DNA from 2 places in the Cohaesibacter marisflavi genome. Region 1 is predicted to be linked to the other one. Evidence: predicted binding sites of a transcription regulator. Region 1 holds the regulator's gene; the other holds the start of a gene.
What was found. Region 1 encodes PhoB, which activates phosphate uptake and scavenging genes when phosphate is short. Its sites were predicted from a motif close to TGTCATNNANCTGTCAT; they were not measured.

Region 1 (11,666 bases):
CTTCTCCATGACCGAACGCGGCGCGCATGTTGTCATCGCCAATCGGGAGGCCGAGCCCGAGTTGATCCATAACGCACGGCTGTTCCAGCCCGAAGATGTTCAACTGGCCAACAAGCTGACGGAATTGAGCCTTGGCCCGTCACAGCCGGTCAAGGGACACGGCAAAATCGCGCTTCTGGATGACCGCCCTTCAGAAGATCCGCTTGCCGCGAAAATTTCCATGCGTCTCAATCTGCTTGATCAGGTGAAACGCGATAACTCCCCCATTCGGGTGTTCATCACCCGCCAGCCGCGCGGCAATCTGGTGCGCGAAGTGCAGATCATGCTCAATGAGCTGGGCTTTGATGCCGGTGTGCCGGATGGATTGGCTGGCAAGGCCACCTATGGGGCAGTGCGCGCCTTCATTAAATCCAGACAGGGCAGCATCGAAGACCAAGTCCAGCCGCTCAAGGCCGTGATCGACAAGACCCTGCTGACCGCGCTTTATCATGCCGCAGGCAAGGGGGAAGTGCCGACAGGCCACATCTATGTGCGGTCCCGTTTCAAGCCTCTGTTTGATGCGCCGATCATGATCAAGAATCCCGAGGCGCCTCTCGGGGCGCATCTGTTGACCGCGACCCACTCGCACACGCAAAGTGGCAAGCTGGATTGGCTGTCCGTCAATCTGACAGATCGCTATGACGATAGCATGCAGACCCGCCTTGGTGTTACGCAGGATATGGACAACGAGGCTCTGGTAGCCTCCAGCGCTATTCTTGACCGGATCGAAATTCCCGATGAAGTGCGCGCCCAAATTGATCTTCTGGTGAACAGCGGCTCTTCAATTACGATTTCTGACAGGGGCTTCAGCCGTGAGACAACCCCTGTAGGCACAGACTTCATTGTTCTGACCAAGCCGGATCTTCCTTCCTCCAGACAGATCCAGAAGACGGTGGAGCGAAAAAAGCCCGCTAAGCCCAAGCAGGTCGCCAGAAACAAAACCGAACCCGTGCAGGAAGCTCCCAAGAAGAAGGGACTGTTCTCCATGCTCATCAATCGCGGTGCGAGTTTGACCGAGGTTAAAACCCGCTGATATGGGAGCCCGCTTTCAGCCTTGCCCGCTGATGATAAAACTCATTGCAAACTGAAGAAAAACAATAGGCCCTGTTTCTGTTCGAAACAGGGCCTTCTTATTGAACACAAGAGGTCGCAGGGCTTTCTGACGCTGTTCTATTCGACTGAAAACTGGTCGTCGAAGCTGTAGCCAGAGCCGCGCACTGTGCGGATGGGATCTTTCGCCCGGCCGCGGTTGATGGTTTTACGCAACCGACCCACATGCACGTCTACTGTCCGTTCATCGACATAGACATCATGCCCCCAGACGCCATCCAGCAATTGTTCGCGGGAATAGACCCGCCCCGGATTCTGCATCAGGAATTCCAGCAAGCGATATTCTGTCGGTCCCAGTGTTACCTCGCGGTTGGCGCGCTTGACACGATGGGTTTCGCGATTGAGCTCCAGATCCCCGGCCTTGAGAATGGTTGCGACTAGATCAGGGCTTGCCCGGCGCAGAATAGCCCGTACACGCGCCATCAATTCGGGAACAGAAAACGGTTTGACGACATAGTCATCAGCGCCGGTTGAAAGACCCCGAATACGCTCGGATTCCTCACCGCGCGCCGTCAGCATGATGACAGGCAGTTTGACTGTTTTGGGCTTGGCGCGCAGGCGTCTGCATAGTTCAATTCCGGATAGGCCCGGCAGCATCCAGTCCAGCAGAAGAAGGTCGGGCAGGGCTTCCTGCAACCGGCTTTCTGCCTCATCTCCACGGGCGATCACTTCAACCTGATAGCCTTCGGCTTCCAGATTGTAACGAAGAAGAAGGCTGAGGGCTTCTTCATCTTCAACGATCATGACTTTGGGGCTCATAACCACTTTTCCGCATTCTGCGATCCGGACGATCGACAGGATCGGATGTCGCTCGGATCTGACATTTGAAGAGAACAGGCCGGCGTCAATCGGGGCCGATCTGTTCCAGTGTGCGTGCCTTCATGGCAAAGGATGGATCGGGCCTGAGCCCGATCCGTTGCATTAAAAGGTGCCGTCTTCCAGAACCTTGCCGGTGTCTACATAGTAGACGCTTTCGGCAATGTTGGTGGCGTGGTCGCCCACGCGTTCCAGGTGCTTGGCGGCAAACAGGAGATTGGCGCAGAAGGTAATATTGCGTGGATCTTCCATCATGTAGGTCAGGAATTCCCGGAACAGGGACTTGTAAATCGCGTCCACTTCGTCATCTCGTTTCACGACGGCGATGGCGGCGTTGGAATCCGATGTGGTGTAGGCATCCAGCACCATGCGCATCTGCTCCAAAACGATCTCGGCCATATGCTCGATGCCATGCAGCAGCTGTTTGGGAGGCGTCTTGCCATCCATGGAGCTGATGGAGCGGGCGATATTCTTGCCCAGATCTGCAACGCGTTCCAGATCTGTCGCAATGCGCAGAGCGGCGATGATCTGACGCAGATCCTGTGCCATCGGTTGGCGACGCGCGATGATCAGAACGGCGGCTTCTTCGATCTGCTGTTCCATCTTGTTGATGGCGCGGTCTTTGGCGGCGGTTGCCTGTGCCGCCTTCACGTCCTGACGGACCAGAGCGTTGATGGCATCCTCGACCATGCTTTCTGCCTGGCCACCCATCTCCGCAATGCGACCGGTCAGGTTGCGCAGGTCGTCATCATATGAGCTGACTGTATGTTCGGTCATCTCGAATCTCTCCTTAAATTCGCTCATTTCTCAACAAGATAAAGCTTTTTGCCTGATAGAGAAGGCGAACAAATTGCTTAGCCGAAGCGGCCGGTGATGTAGTCTTGGGTGCGTTTGTCTTTTGGGTTGGTGAAGATGTGGTCAGTCGGACCTTCCTCTACCAGATTGCCCATATGGAAGAAGGCGGTGCGCTGGGACACTCGTGCTGCCTGCTGCATGGAGTGTGTCACGATGACGATCGTGTAATTCTCGCGCAGCTCATCGATCAGTTCCTCAACCTTCGCCGTGGCAATCGGATCAAGAGCCGAGCAGGGCTCGTCCATCAAAATGACTTCCGGGCTGACAGCGATGGCGCGGGCGATGCAAAGGCGCTGCTGCTGCCCACCGGAAAGACCTGTGCCCGGTTCATCAAGACGATCCTTGATCTCTTCGAACAGACCGGCCTTCTGCAAGGAGGTGACAACCACTTCATCCATTTCTGCCTTGGTGCGGCAGAGGCCATGGATGCGTGGGCCATAGGCCACATTCTCGAAAATGCTTTTCGGGAACGGGTTTGCCTTCTGGAACACCATGCCAACACGGGCGCGCAGCTCCACGACGTCCACGTCGGCATTATAGATGTCGGTGCTATCGAGCATGATCTTGCCGCCGACGCGGCAGATATCGATGGTATCATTCATCCGGTTAAGGCATCTCAGGAACGTGGATTTGCCACAGCCGGACGGCCCGATGAGCGACGTTACCTGATTTTCCTCGATCTTCAGATCGACATCAAACAGCGCTTGTTTGGCGCCATAATGAACGGTCACCTTCTCACCCGACATCTTGATCGGGTTGGAGCGGATATCGCTATCCTGCTTGAGGTTTGGGTTGGTATCCTGCATGGTCAAATGCTTTCTTTATCCTGTGAGCGGGGCGCCGTCTCTTTGGGGCTGCCCGGCCATTCAAACCGGTGGTTCAGTGCGTCGCTGGGGTTTACCAGCGGCGCTCAAAGCGGCGACGCAGAAGCACCGCGGAAATATTCATCAGCGCAAGAAACGCCAGAAGGATCAGGATCGCAGCGGATGTCCGCTCCGTGAAGGCGCGTTGTGCTTCCCCCGACCACATATAGATCTGCACGGGCAGGGCCGTTGCCGGATCAAGCGGCGTTGTCGGGAAGTCCTTGATGAAGGCCACCATGCCGATCATCAGCAGAGGTGCGGTTTCACCAAGTGCCTGCGCCAGACCGATAATCGTACCTGTCAGGATACCCGGTGTTGCCAGGGGCAGGACATGGTGGAAAATCGCCTGTGTCTTGGAAGCGCCCACACCAAGTGCCGCTTCACGAATGGAAGGTGGAACAGCCTTGAGAGCCGAACGGGTCGCAATGATGATGGTCGGCAGCGTCATGAGGGTTAGAACCAGACCGCCAACAAGCGAAGCGGACCGCGGCAGTCCGGCAAAGTTGATGAATACAGCCAGCCCCAACAGACCGAACACAATGGAAGGCACTGCGGCGAGGTTGTTGATATTCACCTCGATAAGGTCGGTCCAGCGATTTTTCGGTGCAAATTCTTCCAAATAAATGGAAGCGGCAACACCGATTGGCAGAGCCAGCACCAGCACGATGAGCATCATGAAAATAGAGCCCATGACGGCCACGGCAATACCGGCCGATTCCGGTCGGGAGGAGGGACCATTCACGAACAGGTTGGTGTTGAATTGCTTCTCCATCGCCCCGTCTTCAACCAGCTGATCGATATAGGCGATCTGTGCATCTTTGACCAGACGCTGTGTTTCAGGAATGTCGCGCGGGATCTGGCCTTTGACAAAGCTGTCGATGTCGCCATCTGCCAGTGCCCAATAATCTATCCGCGTGCCGATCAGATCGGGATTTTCAACAACCAGATCGCGCAGATCGACCGACGCCCCCTTGGAAAGCAGGCTCTTTGCCACACGCTGCTGTTTGCGTGTTGCTTTGTCATTGGGGTCCAGACCTACGGCCTTGGAAACAGCCCGCTCCAGAACCTTGTTGTAGCGGATCGGCATCTGGATGGTGCTGATGTCGCGGTTGCCGGACGGGTCAATCAGCTCGGCATTAAGGTAAAGATCGAGATGAATTTTAGTCTGCTGAAAGGCGGAATAGCCTTTCGTGACAATAGACAGGAACAGCATCACGAGGAACAGCACGCCCAGAATGATGGCTGTGATGCCCAGAGCCTGAAAGCGACGTTCTTTACTGTAGCGCTTTTTCAGTCCCAGATCGCGCTGCGTGCTCGTGGCGATGGTTTCGCCCTGTGTGTTGGTTGCATCAGTCATCAGTCATACTGCTCCCGATATTTCCGCACGATGTGCAGAGCAAAGATGTTGAGCCCCAGGGTGATGACAAACAGGGTGATACCCAGCGCAAAGGCCACAAGGGTTTGCGGAGAGTTGAACTCAAGGTCACCAGTCAACTGGCTGACAATTTTCACGGTCACTGTTGTCACCGCTTCAAACGGGTTGGCTGTCAGGTTGGCCGCGATGCCTGCGGCCATGACGACGATCATCGTTTCACCAATGGCGCGGGACGCTGCGAGCAGAACGGAGCCGACGATCCCCGGCAGGGCGGCGGGCAGAATGACTTTCTTGATCGTTTCCGACTTGGTCGCTCCCAACCCCAGAGAGCCATCACGCAGGGACTGCGGCACCGCCGTGATAATGTCATCGGACAGCGAAGAGATGAACGGGATCAACATGATGCCCATGACGAAGCCTGCCGTCAGCACCGAGGTAGCGGAAATATTCAGTCCGATAGCCGCACCGGCGTCATGAAGGAACGGACCGACGGTGACCAGCGCAAAGAAACCATAAACAATGGTCGGGATGCCGGCGAGAATTTCCAGAAGCGGCTTGGCAATGGCGCGGACCGAATTGTTGGCATATTCGGCCATATAGATGGCTGCGAACATGCCGATTGGAACCGCTACGAGCAAGGCGACAAAGGAAATATACAGAGTACCCCAGAGCAACGGAATAAGACCGAAGGAACCTTCGCCCCCGCCCTCGCGACCGGCGGACGTAAAGCGAGGATCCCACTCGGTGCCAAAGAAGAAGTTGAACGGATGCACCTGACTGAAGAAGTGGATCGCTTCAAACAACATCGAAAGCACAATGCCCACGGTCGTCAGGATGGCGATCGAGGAAGCCAGCACCAGCGCGACCTTGATGTTGCTTTCAACAAGGTTGCGTGCACGCAATCGCGGTTTGACGCGCAGATAGGAAAGGACAAACCCGAGAATGACCAGTAGGACAACCCCGGCGATCAGAACCATATTACCGGTCGCGTTGACCTCATTGAGCCGGTTTGCTGCATCCACCACAGCGCCGGGCACATCTTCAGCTAGCGCGACGCCAACCGATTTGAGAGTCGGGCGTACGGCGACAAGGCCATTGTGAAGCTTGGCAGCGGTGTCCTCGTCCAGAAGGCTGACACCAATTGCGACACTTTCAACAACGCTGCGCATCAGGGCGCGGCGGGTGTCGAGCGTTTCATACTGCTCTTTGTCTTCGCAAATGGCGGGGGTTTCCGCATCCGCGTCCCCTTCAATCCGCGCCAGCGAAAGATCGCAGGATTGGGTGTAGCCAGTGCGCAACTCGGTGTCGATCACTGAGCTGTTATAGAATGGCTGCGCAACAAGAATGGCCACCATGTAGAAAATTGCCGGAAGCGCGGTCCATATCAGTACATAGGAACCGTAATATCCGGGACGCGAATGAAGTGTAGCTATATTTCCGTTGACGCAGGAGACGGCGCGATTACGCCCCAGAACTGCACCGACCAGCGCGAAAACGATGATAGCTACCAAAAGCCATAACGGGCTCATAGCGATCTGCCCCTTGAGCGATTTCAATTATCGCATTGTAAATTTACTACGAGATTTCTCTGGTTGCCTGCATCCGACTTCATCTAGAAAAATCGGTAAGACGGAGAAAACCGCTCCAGACGTCTGCCCCATAATCGTGCGCCATTCCGTAGACGGAAAACGGGACTTCACTTTTTCCTTGCGGGTCAACTAACGGAAAAACCAGTTGACGGAAGTCAAAAAAAACCATGCGCAGGGAGCCCCCGCGCATGGCTCTAAAGAGCAAAGCTTAAAGGGTTTTACCTTCAGCGATCGCAGCTTTGATAGCTTCGCGTTCTGCTTCCGGAGCAGGAACCAGACCATATTCAGAGGTCGGGGAGCCTTCGCCGGTCATGTCGTCGGACATGAAGAAGTCAACATATTCTTTCAGGCCAGGGATAACACCCAGGTGAGATTTCTTGACATAGAAGAACAGCGGACGAGACACAGGGTAGGTGCCGTCAGCGATCACTTCAGCATTCGGGGAAATGCCGGACATGGTAGCCACTTTCAGCTTGTCCATGTTGTTTTCATAGAAAGCAAGACCGAACACGCCGAAGCCGGTTTTGTTGCTGTCGATGCGAGCGAGGGTTTCGGTGTAATCGCCGTCGATGTCGATGGCTTTACCGTCTTTGCGAACCTTCATGCATTCTTTGCCAGCGGCTTTCTTGTCAAGGCCGGAAGCAACATACAGATCGAAGGCGCCAGCGGCTTTACAGCCAGCTTCCAGAACCTTGGTTTCGAAAACTTCACGGGTACCGTGTTTTTCGCCAGGAATGTAAGCTGCGATTTCCCAGTCAGCAAAGTTGGCGTCAACGTCAGACCATTTGGTGTTAGAGTTGTCGACCAGTTTGCCGTCTTTAACGATTTTCGGAGCCAGAGCGTTGAACCAGTGAATTGGTTCGAAAGCGAAGTCCGGGCCGTTTACGTCAGAAGCGAACACGATGCCATCGTAGCCGATTTTGACTTCCATGATTTCCTTGACGCCGTTTTCAGCGCAGGTCGCGATTTCTTTGTCTTTGATCTTACGGGAAGCGTTGGCAACGTCGATGGTGTCTTCACCAGCGCCCTGACAGAACTGTTTCAGGCCAGCAGAAGAACCACCGGATTCAACAACCGGGGTTTTGAAGTCAGGGTAGTTTTCACCAAAAGATTCGGCAACGATGGTTGCATAAGGAAGAACGGTGGAAGAACCAGCAACCTGAACCTGGTCACGAGCCTGTGCGGCGGTACCAGCAAGAACGGCGGTGGCAGCAATAGCAGCTGCACTAGCAAAAGAAGCGAATTTCACTTGACCTCTCCATAAGTCAGTTTTTTCGAGCGACGAGCCACACAATTGGCTTTCAAAGTGCGCTCACGAATATGCCGACCTTCCCGTGAAAGACTTGCGCCTATCTGTGCAAGCATGATGACCGGGTGGCCGGGACAAGCGCGAACCTATCCTTCGTATGTGATGGGTATATGACATCTGTATTTCAGTTTTATGACAATTTAAGCAACTGAAATATATGGAGAATTTTTTGGACAATTATAAAACCGTCACAAAGTGTCACAAATCGGCAGAGTCGCTCACCGGCAAGCGGACCTGAAAGGTTGCGCCTTCGCCGGGCTGGCTTTCCACCAGCAGCTTGCCGCGGTGCCGCGTAAGAATATGTTTTACAATGGCTAATCCGAGTCCGGTGCCCTTCTGCTCTCTGGAAGAGGCGACATCCACGCGATAAAAGCGCTCTGTCAGGCGGGGCAAATGCTCCTGCGAAATGCCTGCTCCATAGTCCCTCACATTGAAGCAATGATAGGGCTTGCCGTCTGCAGAATCGATGATCCGACTGTAACTGATGTCGATCTTCTCGCCGTCCTTGCCATATTTAAGGGCGTTCTCGACCAGATTCTCGAACACCTGCACCAGCTCATCACGATCACCGGAAACCCAGAGATTGTCATCCAGCTGATTGGATTCGATTGCGACAGCCAGATCTTGAGCCAGCGGGCTGAGGCTATCGATGACGTGACGCATGATCTTGGAGAGATCAACGCGCGTGTCGGGCAATACATGTGCGCGCATTTCGATTCTCGACAGAGACAACAGATCGGAAACCAGCCGCGACATGCGCTCGGATTGATCAAGCATGATGCGCAAAAAGCGGTCGCGTGCGACCGGATCATCCTTGGCCGGGCCCAACAAGGTTTCGATAAAGCCGATGACGGACGCCAGCGGCGTGCGCAATTCATGGCTGGCATTGGCTACGAAGTCAGCACGCATCCGGGCCATATTCTTCTGTTCTGTCTGATCATGCAGAAGCAGCAGGATGAATTCGGGGCGATGCTCCCCTTCAGGGTCGGAATTTAGATGAATAGGGGTGACCCATGCTTCATAAAAGCGTTCGCTGTGGCTCTTGAGGGTATAGTCCACCTTTTCGATGGGGCCGCCATCGAGTACATTATCCAATGCGGCCAGCATGTCCGGCTGTCTGATTCTGAAGGACAGCGGGTCGCCTTCTTTTACATTGCCAAAAATGGACGAGCCTGCATGGTTGGCAAAGCGGACGATGCCGCGCCGATCCAGAATGAAGCAGGGGTCCGGTAGGGCAGAGGCCAGTTTGCGCATGTTGACGTCAGGCACGATCGCACGACGGCGTGCTTCCACCTTGGCCTTGAGGCGCGTAACCTTACGGCGGCGTGGCAGAAACATCGTGGCCATGATCACAGCAACAAGAACAAGCCCCACATGCCACATTTCCCGCTCGTCCTGCATGGCAATCCAGCTTAGGCCAATGGCCATGACGATCAGAGACCAACGCGCGCCATACAACCGGTTCAGCGGGCCTCCGCCCAAAAGGCGGTCCAGATCGGCCGAAGTTCCAAGTCTTGCTTTGCGGTTGTCGCGTGCCATGTGGTTCATTCCAATTCAACAATAATCAAAAAAGCCGGGGGCCTTGTTTCCCCGATTGGCTGGCAAGCACCATGCCAAACAAAAGCAACCATTTTGCAACAACGACCTGCCGCACTTATTGCGCAAGGGAAATTCGAACAAAATTTCGCCAATCTGCTCGAAGATGCAACAGGGCAAGAGTGGTTCGATGAGCTGGCGATATCCGGGAAACCGTTCGGCCATTCCTGCTCATTGGCTGAGAAAACGTCGGTTATGCATTATTTTATAGAGCTTTAAAGAGAAAACACCGCATTCTCAAGAGGACCAAAACACAGATTGGCCGCTGGCGCAGGCGCAAGCAGCCGATAAAAGTTTGTTGTTGATATCTCACCGGCGGCCGTCTTTGACGACTGAGACCCCGAGACCCCGAGACCCTAAGACCCTGAGGCATGCAGGCAGCGCATGCGCGTACAAAGCCAGAGGGTATCAGTTCAGAATTTTGGTCTGATCTGGAATGTCGAGCGAGAAAGTGGGAATGGTAACATCAAACTTCGTCCCGTCATCCAGTTCCATTTCATAATGGCCAGACATGAAGCCACTTTCGCTATCGAGCGGACAGCCCGAGGTATATTGGAAGCTGTTGCCGGCGCCAATATGGGGGCGCTCCCCGACCACGCCATGGCCATGGACTTCCTGTATTCGACCCTGACCATCCACTATTCGCCAGAAACGAGCCTGGAGCTGAATGTTGGATTGGCCGTTGTTGCAGATTTCAACATGATAGGTCCAAACATGTTGTCCTCTGTCGGGTGTTGATTGGTCCGGCTGATATTCCGGCACAACCATGACTTGAATCGATCCGGTTGTTGCTGTGTATTTCTGCACTTGGTCCTCATACTCCGGTGGAACGATGGTTCATGCTAGGCTTGGCCATCGGAATAGAATGAAGAAATCAGAGTTATGTTCCGGCAAAACTCGCGAAAAATTCATAGGAATTGTTTAGCAAAGCTTTGTCCAAATTAATATAACCTCCCTGCTGTATTATAGAACAGGCAGACCAGAAATTGTATTGGTAATAGTTCAATCCACAAACAGACATGTCTTACCAATACTAATTAGGTAATCAAATATAGGCGCACCTAAACTTTAAGAGAAGAAATGGAAGGATCACCATGCTGGATGCCCGGATAAAAGGAATCATAGACCCAACAATTGGGCATATCGGCAAGAGCCTGCATGCGTTTGGGGTAACTGCCAATCAAATAACGACGCTTGGCTTGATTATCGGTGGCATCGCAGGCCTGTTTATCGCCTATGAGTTGTATCTTTGGGGTCTGCTGCTGATTGGCCTGAGCCGTTTGATGGATGGGCTGGACGGTGCTGTCGCCCGAGCAGGGCGAAAAACCGATCTAGGCGGTTATCTCGACATTGTCTTCGATTTCATTTTCTACGGTCTTGTTCCGCTGGCATTCGCCTTCGCGCGCCCGGAGAATGCTCTGCCTGCCGCTGTACTACTGATGGTCTTTTATGCCAATGGGGCAAGCTTTCTTGCCTTTGCCATCATGGCCGAGAAGCGCAAGATCTCAACCGAGAGCCATGGCTCAAAATCGCTTTATTTTACCGGCGGGCTTGCCGAAGCGGGGGAAACATATGCGGTCTTTGCTCTGTTCTGCCTGCTGCCGGACTGGTTTGGCGTGATCGCCTATAGCTTTGCAGCCATAACCGCGATCACCACGGTCTCACGCATTCTGCTGGCCAGAGAGCTGTTCACCGATACGGATTAGCCCGATGGAAAGGCGCCTGAAAGTGATGCGCATCTCTGATCATTGCGCACCGCAAGCAACCGTGCCAAGGCAATCTTTGGCATTATAGGCAAAATGCCTCAAGGCAGAACCAGATGTCCGTCATCTCCAATGGGGAAGGCACCCCAGGCAACTTCCCAGAGATAGCCGTCGGGATCGGAGAAATAGCCGCTATAGCCGCCCCAGAAGGTGTCACTGGCGGATTTCCTGATCTCGGCCCCCGCTTTTTGAGCCAGCAGTAACACACTATCTACCTCTTCTCGCTCACGACAATTATGCGCCAGCGTGATGCCACAAGCACCTGCCTGCGGTTTGAACGTTCCGCCGGGGATCTCCTCGGCCATTTTGTCGATTGGATAGAGTGCAAACACCGTGCCCCATGTCTTGAAA
Region 2 (6,699 bases), 1.1 Mb from region 1:
ATCAACACGGGGACACGGTGCTGGATTATGTTCGCTGGGTAATGGTGCGAAAAAAAGATCCCGCCGTGCCGACCGGGCACGATACGGTGCCTTCACTGCCAGCCGCTCTGGCGCCTGATGCGCTGGGGGATGCGGTGCCCATTCTAGATGTTGAGGACTTCGACACCGACCTTTCCGGCTCTCCCTACAAGTGGGATGACTATGAGGTGGGCGAAAGGATCGATCATTTGGATGGCATGACGGTCGAAGAAGCCGAGCATCAGATGGCGACACGTCTTTATCAGAATACAGCCAAGGTGCATTTCAACCAGTTTACGGAGGGTAAGGGGCGATTCGGGCGCCGACTCATTTATGGTGGGCATGTCATCTCGCTTGCCCGCGCTTTGTCTTTCAACGGGTTATCCAATGCTTTCCACATTGCTGCCATCAATGGAGGGCGACATGTCGCACCCCTGTTCGCCGGGGAAACCGTATTCGCCTGGTCGGAGATCATTGATAAGGCGGCGCTACCTGCTCGCGATGATGTCGGGGCCTTGCGAATCCGGCTCTATGCGACAAAAGACGCGCCATGCGGTGCATATCCGGGGAAAAATGAGGCCGGCTATGAACCTTCTGTTATCCTGGACACGGATCTGTGGTTGGTGCTTCCGCGCTGAACATGGTACAAGAAGGTGAACCCGGTTTGGTTGAGGGGAGGCTTGTTCGGCCCCGACCTGCTGGAATCAATTGGAGGAAAAGACACTAGGATTCTGTCTTGCGTTTGCAGTTGGGAGCCACTTGGTGTGTCTTTTTGTAAATGTCTTGTGGCTAGTTAGCCAAAAGTCGGGAGGATTTGCGAAATATCATATATCATCCCCATTATTGCAATTAAGTTTCGTCACGTCCGCTAAGATATTGCTTACTTGATCTTAATCTTGATCGAGATAATGGCATTATTGTTCAAATGTGATGCTGTCCGTTAGGCGCAGTTTGGACAAAATTCATCGAATTAGCGGGTTGGTCGCTTTGACCAGATCCAGAAATCTCGCTATGACAACAGACATGCAGACCAAAACCTGGTTATTTTTACGTAATACGTAAGTGTCAGCTGTCGAGGACCGAAAATATGACAGACGTCGACCTGAAGGGTAAACGCCCTACATCTCCCCATGTCCAAAACTTTGCCTACAAGATCACCCTGTCGATGGCGACTTCCATTAGCCATCGTGTAACCGGGGTTGGTGCTTACATCGGCTTATTCTTTTTGGCGTACTGGCTGATTGCTCTGGCAATCGGGCCTGAAGCTTTTGAAACCGCGCAGACCCTCTGGGGCTCCATTCTGGGGCGCTTTGTGTTGTTCTGCTTTACCTGGTCACTCATGCATCACATGCTTGGTGGTATCCGTCACTTCCTGTGGGATATTCCTGTGATGATCGAGAAGCCCCAGATTGAATTCCTTTATCGCGCAACCATCCTGGGCGGCTTCCTGTTGACGGTCGTTATCTGGATCATCGGTTATGCTGTGATGTGAGGACGGGGAGAGAGAAATGAAAACATCTACCAAAATCATTCGTGGCCTTGGTGAAACTCATCACGGCACGGAACATCACTGGATGATCCGGCTTACCGCTTTTGCTCTGGTTTTCCTCACCATCGGTTTCGTTATTTTTGTAATGGCCGCTGCAGGATCCGACTATGAGCAGGCCAGAGCGCTTGTTGGACATCCGCTTGTCGCGATTTTCCTTCTGTTGGTTATCGCCGTGTCCGGATATCACGCTTATCTGGGCGCTATCACCATTCCGGAAGATTATTTCCAGAATCAGCTATATCGCACGCTGTCCAAGATCCTGAACAGCTTCGCGGCTATCGTCGTCTGTGCCGCCCTTTTCTTTGCGGTGCTTAAAGTGGCATTTGGAGGGTAAGATCAGATGGCCAATACTTATAATATCAATGGTCGTGCCTACGAAGTTCACGACCACTATCATGATGTTGTCGTTTTGGGGGCCGGTGGCGCTGGTCTGCGCGCAACCCTCGGCATGGCCGAGCAGGGTCTGCGCACCGCTTGCGTAACCAAGGTTTTCCCAACCCGTTCGCACACGGTTGCCGCACAGGGCGGTATCGCAGCATCACTTGAAAATATGGGGCCTGACAGCTGGCAGTGGCATATGTATGACACCGTCAAGGGTTCTGACTGGCTCGGTGATACCGACGCCATGGAATATCTTGCGCGTGAAGCTCCGGCTGCGGTCTATGAGCTGGAACATTATGGTGTTCCTTTCTCGCGTACTGAAGAAGGCAAGATCTACCAGCGCCCGTTCGGTGGCCATATGCAGAACTATGGTGAAGGGCCTGCTGTGCAGCGTACCTGTGCTGCTGCTGACCGTACCGGCCACGCTATCCTGCATACGCTTTATGGTCAGTCCATCCGCAACAAGGCTGAGTTCTATATCGAATATTTCGGTCTTGACCTGCTGATGAACGAAGACGGCACCTGCGAAGGTCTGGTTGCCTGGAACCTTGACGACGGCACCATCCATCGCTTCAACGCCAAAATGGTTGTTCTGGCGACCGGTGGTTATGGTCGTTGCTACTTCTCCGCTACGTCTGCCCACACGATTACCGGTGACGGTAATGCTATGATCGCCCGTGCTGGTCTGCCGCTGCAGGACATGGAATTCGTTCAGTTCCATCCGACCGGCATCTATGGCGCTGGCTGCCTGATCACCGAAGGTGTTCGTGGTGAAGGCGGGTATCTGGTTAACTCCGAAGGCGAACGCTTCATGGAGCGTTATGCTCCGAGTGCCAAGGACCTTGCTTCCCGTGACGTGGTTTCCCGCTGCATGACCATCGAAATTCGCGAAGGTCGCGGTGTTGGCCCGAATAAGGACCACATCTTCCTGCATCTTGATCACCTTGATCCGGATATGCTGGCAGAGCGCCTGCCGGGTATTTCCGAATCGGCCGAGATTTTTGCCGGTGTTGACGTGACCAAGGAACCTATTCCGGTTCTGCCGACCGTTCACTACAATATGGGTGGTATTCCGACCAACTATTGGGGTGAAGTGCTCAACCCAACCAAGGATGATCCGAACGCAGTTGCTCCGGGCCTTATGGCTGTCGGTGAAGCGGCTTGTGCCTCGGTTCATGGTGCCAACCGTCTTGGGTCCAACTCGCTCATCGACCTTGTGGTCTTTGGCCGTGCAGCAGCTATCAAGGCTGGCAAGGTTATCGACCGCGAAGCGCCGATGCCGACGCCGAACCAGGCTTGCTTTGACAAGATCATGGCCAACTTCGACATGGTCCGTCATGCAAACGGCTCTCAGACCACTGCTCAGCTGCGCTTGAAGATGCAGAAGAGCATGCAGAACAATGCTGCCGTCTTCCGTACTCAGGAAACGTTGGAACAGGGCTGCAAGGAAATGGCTGCTCTTTGGGGTGAAATGAGTGAAATGAAAGTGACCGACCGGTCGCTGATCTGGAACTCCGACCTCATGGAATCTCTCGAACTTCAGAACCTGATGATCAACGCCCTTCCAACGGTCGTTGGTGCTGAAGCTCGTAAGGAAAGCCGCGGTGCACACGCTCGTGAAGACTATAAAGATGGTCCTCTGGGTGGTCGTGACGACGAAAACTGGCGTAAGCATACGCTGGCTTGGGTCGCAGAGAATGGCGATGTCAAACTTGACTATCGTCCGGTTATTCTCGATCCGCTTACTTCCGAGGAAGAAGGCGGTATCGACCTTGCCAAGATCGCGCCGAAAGCTCGCGTCTACTAATGTCTTTCAAGTCGGGCAGCATGACGTTGCCCGGCCTTTTCGAAATTAAAGCCCGAGCTCGCCTTGATGCGATAAGGGCGCGACCCGAATACGGAGCGAAAAGATGGTTGAACTTGCGCTGCCGAAAAATTCACGGATTAAAGAAGGCAAGACTTGGCCAAAGCCTGAAGGTGCGACCAACTTGACCGAATTCCGCGTTTATCGCTGGAATCCTGATGACGGCAAAAACCCCCAGATCGACACATATTATGTCGATCGTGACGATTGTGGCCCGATGGTTCTCGATGGGCTGCTCTACATTAAAGACAACATCGATGCGACCTTGACGTTGCGCCGTTCTTGCCGTGAAGGCATCTGCGGTTCGTGCGCCATGAACATCGACGGGGCAAACAATCTCGCCTGTACCTTCGGTATGGACGAATGCAAGTCCAAGTCTGTGAATGTGTATCCGCTGCCGCATATGAAGGTGGTCAAGGACCTTGTACCTGACCTCAACAATTTCTATGCCCAGCATGCTTCCATCGAGCCTTATCTGAAGACCGATACGCCGGCTCCAGACACCGAATGGCTGCAGTCTCATGAAGATCGTCAGAAACTGGACGGCCTTTATGAATGTATCCTGTGTGCCTGCTGCTCGACCTCTTGCCCATCCTACTGGTGGAATGGCGATCGTTACATCGGCCCATCGGCTCTTCTTCAGGCTTATCGCTGGATCATCGATAGCCGTGACGAATATACCGGTGAACGTCTTGATCAACTCGATCATGCCTTCGGTGCCTATCGTTGTCACACGATCATGAACTGCACCAAGGTTTGCCCGAAAGGCCTGAACCCGGCCAAGGCAATTGCCGAAATCAAGCGTATGCTGCTTGAACGCGCTGTTTAATATGGTGTGTCGTTTCTGGCTATAAGCTAGAAGCTGAGTGAATCAGAACCGCCCTCCAGAGAGATCTGGTGGGCGGTTTTTTGGTTTGGGCTCATTTGTTTTTAAGCGAAAGTGTCCAAATGTGGATTGTCAGGAATGTGTCAAGAATGCGAGGTTACGCGATCTTAGCTATTGAAATAAATGAGAAAATTGAATTCTTGAAATACTGTCTGCTTAAGCCCATGTGAGTGGTGACATTGTCAACCAAACACCATTTCTGATTTCCGGCCTGCTTCGGAGGAGAGAAGGACAATTCTTTTCGGGTTGTCATGGAGTTGTCGGAAAGTTTGTTTAGTTGGCTGCCTGAGCGTTGGCAGAACGGAGGGTTTCATGCTGCAAACGAATATCCTGTTCCTTGATGAAACGAACAATGATCGGAGCATCATGGCTGAAGCATATTTCAATCGGGGGCTTAACAATGCCGTGCGTGCATTCAGCGCCGGATTCGAACCTGCGGACCGACTGGACAGGCATGTGTTCGACGTGCTCAGAGGGAATGGCATTGCGCCGGAGGATTATTGTCCCAAGCCGGTCGATATCTTCTTACAGGCCTATTCGCCACGCATTGATCTGGTGGTTGGGTTTGAGCCGGCAAGAGGGGCGCACAAGCGTCCGATTTTTCCTTACAATCCTCCCGTCACCTATCTCAAGGTGCCTGGCTCTTTTGACCGAATTGACCTTCCGGGGCATCGCAAGAGGGCGGTAAGGGAAACCTATGCGGATCTGCGTCTTGCCATTGATCGGGCCGTTGCGACAGGGTTGTTGCCCGGTTCCATGGCTGCTTAATGCAGTAAATAGACTGTCAGGTCGGGATTATCCTTGAGCCCGGTCTGCCTTGTCTGCATGTCAGCTCATGTAAAAAGGCTGGCATAAGCGATGAAATGCTACTGATTGGCATTTGCTTTTCTGTGTTTGCGGGTAAACATTGAAGCTGTTCAATGATTTGTGCTAACACAGGAAAAATACTAACCGATAGGACCGATATTGCTTCTTTCTTTGCTATTTTCTGGACGTTGGAGAAGGAATGTTTTATTTGACTATCGAGAATTAATTTAGTCTCGAAACTTTAAGGGAGATCAGCGTGAGCGGAATCAAATTGAGCCCGGGCGTCATCACCGGCGAAGAGTATTTGCAGCTTCTGGAAGCATGCAAAGAAGGTGGATATGCTCTGCCAGCCGTCAACGTTACCGGCACCAACAGTCTCAATGCGGTAATGGAAGCAGCTGCCAAAGCAAAATCCGATATCATCATTCAGATGTCGAACGGCGGCGCACAGTTCTTCGCTGGTCAGGGTGCTCCTGATGCGATGCGCGCGCGTGTTTTGGGCTCTGTATCCATCGCCCAGCATGTACATCTGCTGGCAAAAGAATATGGCATCTGTGCCGTTCTTCACACCGACCATTGCAACAAGAAACTGTTGCCATGGATCGACGGTCTGCTAGACGAAGGTGAGAAATATTACAAGGCGAACGGTCGTCCGCTTTACACCTCCCACATGATCGACCTGTCCGAAGAAACCCTGGAAGACAACGTTGCGATCAGCGCCAAATATCTCGAACGCATGGCTCCGATGGGCATGAGCCTCGAGATTGAGCTTGGCGTCACCGGTGGTGAAGAAGATGGCATCGGTAAAGAGCTGGAAGAAGGCGATGCAGCCGATCCACGTCTCTACACCCAGCCTGAAGATGTTCTTTATGCCTATGACATCCTGTCCAAAATCGGTCACTTCACCGTGGCTGCATCCTTCGGTAACGTGCATGGCGTTTATGCTCCGGGCAACGTCAAGCTGCGTCCGGAAATCCTGAAGCATTCTCAGGAGCTGGTTGCCAAGGAACGCAATCTGGCCGACAAGCCGTTGAGCCTGGTGTTCCACGGCGGTTCTGGGTCTCCGAAAGAGCAGATTTCCGAAGCTGTGTCCTATGGCGTGTTCAAGATGAACATCGACACCGACATCCAGTTTGCCTTTGCTGAGGCTGTTGGCGCGAAAGTCGACGAAAAGCCGGTAGCCTTCAAGCATCA

Region 2: a site for PhoB is predicted at 4,946-4,962, ahead of ACKPCT_RS18855 (arsenate-mycothiol transferase ArsC). Genes of this name have one in related genera too.

The regions. Positions count from the first base shown of each region.
Region 1 covers NZ_OY762534.1:2,869,738-2,881,403, reverse strand. Annotated here, with positions in the region: gene ACKPCT_RS14125 (L,D-transpeptidase family protein) at 1-1,072, shown strand, start outside; gene phoB (phosphate regulon transcriptional regulator PhoB) at 1,210-1,908, opposite strand; gene phoU (phosphate signaling complex protein PhoU) at 2,071-2,742, opposite strand; gene pstB (phosphate ABC transporter ATP-binding protein PstB) at 2,820-3,626, opposite strand; gene pstA (phosphate ABC transporter permease PstA) at 3,718-5,040, opposite strand; gene pstC (phosphate ABC transporter permease subunit PstC) at 5,040-6,587, opposite strand; gene ACKPCT_RS14095 (substrate-binding domain-containing protein) at 6,856-7,896, opposite strand; gene ACKPCT_RS14090 (ATP-binding protein) at 8,155-9,495, opposite strand; gene ACKPCT_RS14085 (hypothetical protein) at 9,496-9,771, shown strand; gene apaG (Co2+/Mg2+ efflux protein ApaG) at 9,961-10,359, opposite strand; gene ACKPCT_RS14075 (CDP-alcohol phosphatidyltransferase family protein) at 10,647-11,258, shown strand; gene ACKPCT_RS14070 (VOC family protein) at 11,357-11,666, opposite strand, start outside.
Region 2 covers NZ_OY762534.1:3,976,964-3,983,662, forward strand. Annotated here, with positions in the region: gene ACKPCT_RS18830 (MaoC family dehydratase) at 1-656, shown strand, start outside; gene sdhC (succinate dehydrogenase, cytochrome b556 subunit) at 1,106-1,510, shown strand; gene sdhD (succinate dehydrogenase, hydrophobic membrane anchor protein) at 1,527-1,901, shown strand; gene sdhA (succinate dehydrogenase flavoprotein subunit) at 1,908-3,755, shown strand; gene ACKPCT_RS18850 (succinate dehydrogenase iron-sulfur subunit) at 3,859-4,641, shown strand; gene ACKPCT_RS18855 (arsenate-mycothiol transferase ArsC) at 5,011-5,466, shown strand; gene fbaA (class II fructose-bisphosphate aldolase) at 5,762-6,699, shown strand, end outside.